2 regions of the Novosphingobium mississippiense genome follow, and region 1 is predicted to be linked to the other one. Evidence: riboswitches for the same ligand, from Rfam matches in the RefSeq annotation. Region 1 holds a riboswitch; the other holds the start of a gene.

Region 1 (5,357 bases):
GCGCGCCTTGCTGGCAGCCAGAGTACGGTCCAGCCACTCGGTCTGCACGGCAACCTTGCCGAGATCAGCCGCAGCCGTCCCGTCCAGCACCACGAAGCGCACGCCCTGATAGTCGACGTAGTAGGTCGTGGCCTCCAGTCCGGGAACGCCATTGCCGGGCAGGCTGAACTGGCGCGCCCAGTAGGCCCCTAGCTCGATTTTCTCGGTGCCGTCCGGCAAATCTTCCTTGGCATATTCATGGTTGCCGGTCGCCGGCATCTGCGGAACGATGGCATAGTTGTAGCCGCCCGCCTCGTTCCACTCGCCCCATTCGTCGTCATGGTCGAGATCGTCACGCTGGGCGACCTGATCGCCGGTGTGAATGGCCAGCGCGATGTCGCCGCCGGAATGGAACGCCTGCCGGATCACGCGAGAGGCGTATGGCAGAATTCCGTTCTGCACATCGGCCAGATAGAGTGCGCGGAACGGCCGGAAGCTTTCAGCCGCCGTGCGGAATTGCAGCCACTCGCTCCAGCCCGCGCTGCCCTTCAGGCGATAGGCGTAGACGGTATCGGGCTTGAGCCCCGTGAACTGGACATGGTGATAATTGGCGGCGCCGTTCGTCGTCTCGGCAAGCGTGCTCGTCCCGGAAAGGGTGCGGGCGCCCCGCTCCAGCGTGGGGCTGTCCACCGCCTCAACGATCTGCGCCTGTGCGGCGGCCTGTGCACGGTCCGTGCGATAGCTGACTGCCATGTCACGCGCGGGATTGGCCCCCGGAGTCAGGACGATCCGATCCGGCAACGCGCCTGCGGTGTAGGTCTTGCCGGGAGAACGAGGCACGGCTGCAGGTATTGGGGCGGCAGCGGCGGCCACGCCGGTGACAGCCAGACCGACTGTCGCAAGCGCCAGGCAGGCACGGATTTGGAGGGGGAACTTCAAAACGGGTCTCCGGGCCGGGCGGTTGCGAAAGCCAACAACACCGCACTCCCCGCCCGGCCTGGACGGAGATACGATGCCATTGGTCTCGCCCGAGCAAAACATGCTCCCGACGCGCCATGACCTCTCGGCCAAGTATGTTGACGCGCCAGCCCGCCACGTCGTGACGGTCGGCTACTCCCCAGATGACGTGAAAAGCCCGCTAGCCGAATAGAATGACAGTTTTGTGGCGTAACGATGATATCGCCGCCCATCGCCCGGGCGCGTTGACAGCCGGGTGCCGCTGCGTCAAAGGGGCGGCAACCCTTGGGGAGTAACCGCCCGCATTGCAGCGGGGCGCGCGTCAACAGACTTGGCTTCGGCCATGGCGCGTGCGGCCTTACAGCTTGGTGAGACCATGGACCGACGGAAACCCGGGGCCGGGATTTCCGCCTCGGTTCATGTCTGTCGTCTCCGGCCCCGAGGATTTTGAATGCACTCTCTCTGGATCATGGCCGGCTTGCTGCTGGTCTCTGCGGTGGTGATCTATCTCGCCTGCGAGTTCTTCGTGAACGGCGTGGAATGGGTCGGCCACAAGTTCGATGTCGGCCAGAAAGCGACGGGGACGATTCTGGCGGCCTTCGGTACGGCCCTGCCGGAAAGCATCGTTACGCTGGTGGCGGTCACTTCCGGCAACGGCCCTGCCTCGAAGGAACTGGGCATCGGCGCCGCGCTGGGCGGGCCCCTCGCTCTATCGACGATCGCCTATGCAACGGTCGGCGTTACCCTGCTGCTGTCGCGCCAGAAGCTGGGTCGCGATACCGGCGTGCAGAACATCTTCCGCCGGCTGAGCCGCGATCAGGGATGGTTCCTGGCGATCTTCGCGCTGAAGATCCTGCTGGGCTGCGTCGTTTTCGCCTGGAAGCCCTGGCTGGGCGTGGCGTTTCTGGCGGCCTATGCCCTCTATGTCCGTCAGGAAATGACCGGCGAAGCAGAGGAAGAGGAAGGCGAGCTGGAGCCGTTGAAGTTCCAGCCCAAGCGGGAAACCCCCGCGACCGCGATGGCCGTGTTCCAGACGCTGTGCGCCCTTGTCGTCATTTTCGTCGCCTCGCGGGTTTTCGTCAGTCAGTTGGAGGGTCTGGGCCCGGTCCTAGGCCTGCCTCCGCAATTGCTGGCCCTGCTGCTCAGTCCGATCGCCACCGAGCTTCCCGAGACGATGAACGCGGTGATCTGGGTGCGCCAAGGCAAGTATCGACTGGCGCTGTCCAACATTTCCGGCGCCATGATGATCCAGGCGACAGTGCCGACGGCGCTGGGCCTGTTCTTCACGCCCTGGCTGCTAAGCACGCCGCTGCTGGTCGCCGCCGGTGCCACCGCTCTGGCCGTCCTGATCATGTTCGTGGCTTTTCGCATGGGATATGTCGCCCGGCGACTGCTGGCCGGAATGGGACTGCTCTATGCCGTCTTTGCGGCGACCGTTGTGGCGCTTCACCTGGCCTGACGGTCATGCATGGGGAGGACGGAGCGGCGTCTTAACTGTCCTCCCCACTTAACTGCCCTGCCCAGTTGTGAACGACGCTCGCTGGGCATGACGGCGCGCGAGTTCGATGAAACTCCGCAGCTTGGCCGGGATATGGCGGCGGCCGGAATAATAGAGGCAAAGTGGCGGTTCTTGCGGCATCCAGTCCGCCAGCAGCCGGGTCAACCGGCCTTCCCGAACATGCGGTGCCACGGTTTCCTCGGCCAGATAGCCCAGCCCCATCCCGGCCAGCGCGGCATCGAGCATGAGCCCGCTGTCATCCAGGATCAGGCGGCCGGGTACGTCCAGTTCCAGCCGTTCGCCGTCCCGCGCAAATTCCCAGTGATAGATGCGCCCGCTCCCCATCCGGTAGCGGATGCACTCGTGCGCAAGGAGATCGCGCGGGACGATCGGCAGGGGGCGATCCTGCAGATAGCCCGGTGAGCCGACGACGACCAGGCGCACTTCGGGGATGATGGGCACCGCGATCATGTCCGGCGGAACGGCGTCTCGCAGCCGGACGCCGGCGTCGAAGCCCTTGCCGATCACATCGACCAGCGCCGCTTCGCTGACCACCTCCACCTGCATCCGGGGGTAGCGATCCAGATAGTCGCGGATCAGCGGCGCCATGATGAACCGCGCCGAGCCAGCCGCCATGTTGAGCCGCAGCAGTCCCGAGGGCTCCCCCGGATCGTCTCCCGCGTTCTCGATCGCCCCGTCGATCGCGGCGAGTGCGGGGAGAATTTCCTCAAGAAACCGCGCGCCTGCCGCCGTCAGCGCGACGCTGCGGGTGGTGCGGTTGAACAGGCGCACGTTCATGCGCTCCTCCAGTGCCGCAATGGCATGGCTCAAGCCGGAGGAAGACACGCCCAGTTCGCGCGCGGCGGCGCGAAACCCGCCCCGTCGCGAAACCGTGGCGAAGGCTTCCAGTTCGGCAAGACTTGCCTTGGGCATTGCGCAATATCTTTCATCAGCCTGTCCATCATTGTCCTACTAATCCGAACAAGCGGCCTGCGCCATATCCCCGATGCAGAATGGAGACGCACCATGCGGACTATCGACCAGATCTACATCGACAGCGCTTTCGTGACCCCGCACGGCAGCGAACGTTTCGACCTTTTCAATCCCGCCACCGAGGAAAGGATCGGTTCCGTCCGGCTGGGCGATGCGGAAGACCTGCGTCTGGCCGTCGCGGCGGCCAGGCGCGCGTTTCCCGCCATGGCGCGCACCACGAAGACGCAGCGGATCGCAATGCTCCACCGGCTTTGCGACGCGGTGCAGGCCCGAACCGACGACCTCATTGCCGCGATGACCGAGGAGTACGGCGCACCGGCTTACTTCACGCGATTTTCGGTGCAGAACACCGCCTCCGTCTTCGAGGTCATGGCCGCTGCGCTGGAAGATTATGCCTTCGAGCGGACTGCCGGGACCAGCGCGGTGACGATGCTGCCGCTCGGCGTGATCGGGGCAATAACGCCGTGGAACAGCAACTTCGGCTTCATCGCCACCAAGCTGGCCCATGCCATCGGCTCGGGATCGACGATCGTCATCAAGCCCGCGGAACAGAGTGCGATCCAGACGCAGGTCCTGCTCGAATGCCTGCATGAAGCGGGGCTGCCGAAGGGCGTGCTCAATGTCGTCAACGGCACCGGGCCGGAAGTCGGCGCGGCGCTGACGGCGCATCCCGACGTGGCGCTGATCACGTTCACCGGCTCCACCCCGGCGGCGAAAATCGTCCAGCGTTCGGCGCTGGAGACGATGAAGCGGCTGGTGCTGGAACTGGGCGGCAAAAGCCCGACCATCATCCTCGACGATGCCGATCTCGATGCGGCGATCCCCGTCGCGCTGATGAGCGGCTTTGCCAACAGCGGGCAGGCCTGCGTCGCCGGATCGCGCATTCTGGTGCCGCGTTCCCGCCGGGACGAAATCGTCGCGCGCCTGAAGCAGGAGGCGGAAAAGCTCAAGGTCGGCGCCCCTGCCGACCCGGAAGTGCGCATCGGCCCGCTTGCCAATGCCGCGCACTGGGAACGCGTGCAGGGCTGGATCCGGCTCGGCCTGGAAGAAGGCGCCAGCCTTCTGACCGGCGGTGAAGGACGGCCCGAAGGACTGGAGCGGGGCTGGTTCGCAAGGCCGACGATCTTCACCGATGTCACCAACACCATGCGCATCGCCCGCGAGGAAATCTCGGCCCGGTCCTGAGCGTCATCACTTATGAAGACGAGGCCGAAGCCATCGCGATCGCCAACGATTCCGATTTCGGGCTTCAGGCCTATGTCCTCTCCTCCGACGAAGACCGTGCCCTGCGGGTTGCCCGGCAGTTGATCGCCGGACGCGTGGTGATCAACGGCGCGCCGCACGATCCCCGCGCCCCCTTCGGAGGGTTTCGTCAATCCGGCCTCGGTCGCGAAATCGGGGCTTACGGCCTCGATGCCTTCCTGGAACCCCGCGCGATCCTGAAGCCCGCCGCCTGATTCCCGCCCTCACTCGAAAGATACGGATATGCAGAAGACCTGGATCATCACCGGAAGCGCGCGCGGACTTGGCCGCGCCATCCTGACCGCCGTGCTGGAAAGCGGCGACAACGTGCTGGCCACCGCCCGCAACCCCGCGCAGTTGGACGACCTCAAGGCGCTTTACGGCGACCGTCTGGAAGCCTTCGCGCTCGATGTGACCGACGAAGACCGCGCCCACACCGCCGCGAAGGCCGCCATCGCGGCTTTCGGACAGATCGACGTGCTGGTGAACAATGCGGGCTATGGCCATTTCGAGGCTTTCGAGCAGAAATCCTCCGCCGATTTCCGCGCCGAAATGGAGACCAACCTGTTCGGCGTCATCAACATGACCCGCGCGGTGCTGCCCTCCATGCGGGAGCGCCGTGCGGGGCACATCCTCAATGTCTCCTCCGTGGGCGGACGGGTCGGCACGCCGGGGCTTTCCGCCTATC
Region 2 (5,357 bases), on a different replicon from region 1:
GCCAGCTGATCGACACCCAGTTCGTGGGTGAGTTCAAGCCGGCCGACGACACCACGATCGACCTGCGCGCCGGCTACGCGAACTCCAAGCGCCTCGCCCCGTTCGAGATCAACGCCGAGTACCTGCGTACCAACACCGCGTCCGATCCCTATGGCGATGACTACGTCAACCGCCTCGGCAACGGCAACCAGGACCCGACCACGATCACCTTCTCGCGCCTGAACGAGGATGTGTGGTCGGCCGGTGCCGACGTCAGCCACATGTTCGCGCCGGGCTGGACGGGTACGGTGGGCTATGCCTACCAGATCAACTCGCGCACCAACTCGCGCCGTTCCTTCGCGATCTACGCCAATGGCGACCAGACCCAGATCTCGAACTTCGGCCTGCTGCGCCTGGACGTGCTGCTGCAGCCGGGCACGTGGTACCTGTCGGACAACGGCGTCAACTACGGCCTCGAACTGCGTGAGCCGGACGCTTCCACGGCGATCTTCGACTCCCGCCTGCTCAACCACGCCTTCTACGGCAAGTTCGACGGCCAGCTGACCGATGCGCTGTCGTTCGACCTGGGCGTGCGCTGGGAATATGCCAAGGAATCGACGATCCTGCGCCCGATCGGCCAGCCGGCGACCAAGGCGACCGACCTGAAGAACGAATACTTCCTGCCGGCGCTGACGCTCACTTACGAGATCCAGCCCGGCATGCAGGTTCGCGCTTCGGCATCGAAGACGATCGCCCGTCCGCAGTTCCGCGAATTGCTGTACCAACCGTACTTCGATCCGGACACCAACCGCACCTACCAGGGCAACCCGTTCCTGGTGGACAGCCAGCTCTACAACGCCGAAGCGCGCTGGGAATGGTACTTCGCGCCCGAACAGCGCATCTCGATCGGCGGCTTCTTCAAGCGGCTGAACAACCCGATCGAATCCTACCTGACCGGCACTGAAACCTTCGTCACGTCCTATGCGAATGCGCCGAAGGCCAACCTCTACGGCGTCGAACTGGAAGCGCAGAAGTACGTGCCGCTGGAAAGCATGGGCAAGTTCTTCGAAACGCGCCGCCTGCTGTTGATCGGCAACTACACCTTCACCAAGTCCGAACTGAAGGTGACGGACACCGATACCGTGCGCATCTATGGCGCCGGCACCGGCACTTCGCTTGCTACCGACTACTTCAAGAACGGCGCGCCGCTGACCGGCCAGTCGAAGCACATCGGCAACGTGCAGATCGGGCTTGAGGATACCGACAGCCTCTCGCAGCAGACGATCCTGTTCAACTATGCCAGCAAGCGCGCGGTCAGCCGCGGTCTTGCCAACTCCGGTCAGCCGGACGTGCTGGAGAACCCCGGCCTGACGATCGACCTGGTGATCCGCCAGGGCATCAAGCTGTCCGACAACAAGGAAATCGAGCTGAAGTTCGAAGGCCGCAACCTTACCGGTCGCAGCCATCAGGAATACCAGCAGATGGAAGACGGCCGGGTGAACTACAACACCTACGACCTTGGCCGCGTCTTCACGCTTTCCGGCTCGGTGAAGTTCTAACCTTCCTCACCCCGGGGGCCCTGACCCCCGGCTCATCCTTGAAGAGCCCGGCCGCGACCACGCAGCCGGGCTCTCTTTTTGTTTGCCGGGCCGGAGGGCCTGCGGTATGGGCCGCGCGTCATCTGGGGAGTAGCCGCCCGCAACCCCTGCGGGATCCGTCGTCAACACACTTGGCCGAGAGGCCGTGGCGCACGGGAGGACGGAGCACCGTTCGGGCGAGACCAATGGCGTTGCAGCTCCGTCCGGCCGGGCGGGTTCTGCCGCGCTATTGTCTTGTCTGTCGCCCGGCCCGGAGAATTCGCCTTGGAAGCCCTGCTTACCTCCACCGCCGTGGTCGCCCTCGCCGAGATCGGCGACAAGACCCAGCTCCTCGCCATCGTCCTGGCCACCCGGTTCAAGCGCCCCTGGCCGATCGTCGGCGGCATCTTCGTGGCGACGCTGGCCAACCACTTCCTGGCCGCGCTGGTGGGCGAGCAGGCCTCCGCGTTCCTCAACGGCCAGTGGTTCCGCTACCTGATCGCCTTCAGCTTCATCGCCATGGCCGCCTGGACGCTGATCCCCGACAAGTTCGACGATGACGATGCGCCCAAGCCCAGCCGCTTCGGCCCCTTCGTCGCCACCGCCATCGCCTTCTTCCTGGTGGAGATGGGCGACAAGACGCAGCTTGCCACCATCGCGCTGGGCGCCCGTTTCCAGAGCGTGCTGCCGGTCATGGCCGGCACCACCATCGGCATGATGATCGCCAACGTCCCCGCCGTGTTCCTGGGCGATGCCCTGATCAAGCGCGTGCCACTGGCCGTGGTGCGCACCGTCGCGGCGCTGCTGTTCCTGGTGATCGGCCTCTGGCTGCTGGCCCAGACCGCCGGCTGGCTGGGCTGACGTCCTGAAACCACCACAAGGTGACACTTCGGTTGACACAGTTGACACGGTGCAGGGGAAAAACCGTCACCTTGCGCCGGATGTGTCACCTTGCGGCCCGTTTGATCGATCGGGATGGAACGTCCGGTCATCCCGATCGATCTATCTCATCGGGGCCGGGTAGGAAAACGCGCGGCAGTTCACTGGCGATCCGCGCGGTTGTTGACGCATCGCCCATTTGCCCCAAGTATTTACGGCGCGCGTTTGCGCCCGGGCTGTAGAGAGAGTCGCGCATGAATTCCGCAAAGCTGGCCTGCATCGCCGTCGCCGCCCCGCTGGTGCTGCTTCCCGTCGCCGCCGACGCGGGGTTCTACACCGGCAACGACCTCTACGAGATCTGCACGGTGCAGAAGGGCGAGAAGGAGTATCTTGAGCGCTCCTACGAATGCATCGCCTACATCACCGGCGCGGTCGATGCGCTGAACACCACGCGCGAGGCGGCGAAGCTGAAGAGCTGCATCCCCGCGGGCGTAACGATCAGCCAGTTGAAGGACGTGACGGTCGGCTATTTGCGCGACAATCCGGAAACCCGCAACGACGCCGCCTCCTCCCTCGTCTTCGCCGCCACCCGCAAGGCCTGGTCGTGCCCGCCGGCATCGGCGCCGAAGCCGCCCGCGAAGCCAACGGTGAAGAAGAAGCGCTGAAAGACTGTCCGGAATACGGGCGGAGCGGCAGTTTCGAACACGGCTTGATTTCCAACGCCGGCGAGTGTCATGTGGGGCCATGCTTCCCCACACCCGCGCGATGATCGCCGCCGCCGCCTACGCCTTCATCACCGGCAGGAAAGTTGCCGGCGTGTTCGATCACGCCGCCATGCGCGAACGGCTGATCGCGGCCGAATCCCGCGAGAACCGGCTGAAGGGCTTCGACGGCAACCGTCAGGCCGAATTCGGCGGCACCCTTCCCGACCTTTACGACGCTGGCGACAAGGCCGCCTTCTCGCTGGAGATCGCGGGCAGCGAAGCGCGCGGCTATGACCGTGGCTCCGCCCACCACTACACCGCCAAAGTCACCGACCAGCTGGTGCAGGTCTACGACCATGGGCAGGAGGCATGGTTCGCGTTCGACATTCGCGACGAGCAGACCGCCTTCGATTCGCGGGCCGGCGCGGACGCCAGCCAGTGAAACTCAGCCCGCGACCTGGCTGACCAGCGCGGTATCGGCAAACTGGACGAAGGACTGGATCTTGCCCTGATCGTTCAGGGTGATCAGGTCGAACAGCTGCGTGTTCACGGGGTTCTTGCCGTCGGTGGCAACCGTCACTTTCCAGCGCGCGGCAATCCTGTCGCCTTCGACCACCGCGTCCAGAAGTTCCAGATCGCTGAATTGAAAGCGATCCATCAGCTGGCCGATGCCTTCGATGGAAGACGGCGCGGTCAATCCAACCGAATGCAATACGGACGATTCGCCCACGAATTCGAAGCGGGCATCGTCCGCCCAATACTGGGCCACGTCTTCCTTGTTACCCGCCACGCGGGCAGCGTAGACTTCCCGAACCGTTTGCAATGCAGCGTCACGGTCAAGCATGTTCACCTCCGAAGGACAGTGAAGAGAGCCTGACCATACTGCAAAACCGCGCCGCGCGCGACGGACATCGGCGGCGCTGCCGCGCTTATGCGGTGTCGAAGACGTATCCCAGCGATCGCACGGTGCGCAGCGGATTGCCCGCGCCCACGCCCTTCAGTGCACGGCGCAGGCGGCCGATCCACACGTCCACCGTGCGTTCGTCCACCGCCGGTTCCTGCTTGCCCAGTGCGGCGATCAGCTGCGTGCGCGTGAAGACGCGGCCGGGATGTTCGATGAAATAGCGCAGCAGGCGCAATTCGTTGGGCATCAGCGAGATCGGCTTGCCCTGCCAGCGTGCCTGGAAGGCAGCCACGTCCACCGTCAGTTCGCCTTGTGCCAGCACGCGCAGGCCGGTGCTTTCCTGATCACCGATATTTGCGCCCAGCACGCGGTCCAGCAGCGTGGCGCGGGTCAGCGGGCCGACGATGTAGTCGTCCGCCCCCATGCGCAGCGCGCGCTTGCGGTCTTCCTGGTTGTCTTCCTCCAGCACCATCGTCACGTGCGCGTTCTGCGTCAGCGGATCGGCGCGCAGACGGCGGCAGAGTTCCAGCCCCGACATTTCCGGCAGGACCCAGTCGATGAATACCCAGAGCGCGCCTTCGATCAGCGGAAGCTCGGCAACGTCGCTCCAGCGGTGCAGCACGACGTCGAAATCGTCATGCCGGAAGGCCGCGAGCCCCCCGGAAAGCTCGCTGGTCAGGAAGATGTCGATCCGCTGCATGGCCCCCTAGCCTCAATACCTTGGGCGGCTACTTGCCCGGCGACTGTGACGATCACGTGACAAATCGCGGCGATACTGTGTGCAAAATACATTGAAGGGTGAAAGCGCCCGCCTCATCGAATTCGCCCCGCCGAAAATGCGGCGACGCTTCCTTTCATGCGCGGCGCAAACTCCTGTCATCGAAGTGACCCGCAACCGTCACGCGCACGCAACGCGAAAATGCGAAATATGACACAGCGAAACGGGGGTTTTGAGCGATGCGGAACGACGTGCAAGCACTTCTCGAACGCACCGGCGGCTTGACCGGTGGCAATATTCCGGCCTGGCTGGACCTGCCGGATCCCAAGGGCTTCCGCCCCAAGCGGAAGTACGAAACCGTGTGGATCTCGGACGTTCACCTGGGCACGCGCGGCTGCAATGCCGAAATGCTGGTGGACTTCCTGCGCTCCATCGAATGCAAGACGCTCTACCTCGTCGGTGACATCGTTGACGGATGGCGGCTGTCCAAGGGCTGGTACTGGCCGGACGCGCACAACGAAGTGATCCGCCGCATCCTGAAGATGGCGCATCGCGGCACCCGCGTGGTCTTCGTGGCCGGCAACCATGACGAAATG

What was found. Region 1 has a riboswitch for manganese ahead of WBP06_RS27520 (sodium:calcium antiporter). Riboswitches for the same ligand answer to the same signal wherever they lie in the genome.
Region 2: another riboswitch for manganese. It lies ahead of WBP06_RS11555 (TMEM165/GDT1 family protein); the one in region 1 lies ahead of WBP06_RS27520 (sodium:calcium antiporter).

The regions. Positions count from the first base shown of each region.
Region 1 covers NZ_CP147003.1:2,029,923-2,035,279, reverse strand. The annotation lists gene WBP06_RS27525 (fibronectin type III domain-containing protein) at 1-918, opposite strand, end outside; yybP-ykoY riboswitch at 936-1,111, opposite strand; yybP-ykoY riboswitch at 1,216-1,382, shown strand; gene WBP06_RS27520 (sodium:calcium antiporter) at 1,388-2,395, shown strand; gene WBP06_RS27515 (LysR family transcriptional regulator) at 2,444-3,367, opposite strand; gene WBP06_RS27510 (aldehyde dehydrogenase family protein) at 3,461-4,612, shown strand; gene WBP06_RS27505 (aldehyde dehydrogenase family protein) at 4,531-4,884, shown strand; gene WBP06_RS27500 (SDR family NAD(P)-dependent oxidoreductase) at 4,913-5,357, shown strand, end outside.
Region 2 covers NZ_CP147001.1:2,439,237-2,444,593, forward strand. The annotation lists gene WBP06_RS11550 (TonB-dependent receptor domain-containing protein) at 1-1,538, shown strand, start outside; yybP-ykoY riboswitch at 1,650-1,782, shown strand; gene WBP06_RS11555 (TMEM165/GDT1 family protein) at 1,842-2,417, shown strand; gene WBP06_RS11560 (Rap1a/Tai family immunity protein) at 2,690-3,100, shown strand; gene WBP06_RS11565 (hypothetical protein) at 3,180-3,581, shown strand; gene WBP06_RS11570 (nuclear transport factor 2 family protein) at 3,585-3,983, opposite strand; gene WBP06_RS11575 (response regulator transcription factor) at 4,069-4,743, opposite strand; gene WBP06_RS11580 (UDP-2,3-diacylglucosamine diphosphatase) at 5,001-5,357, shown strand, end outside.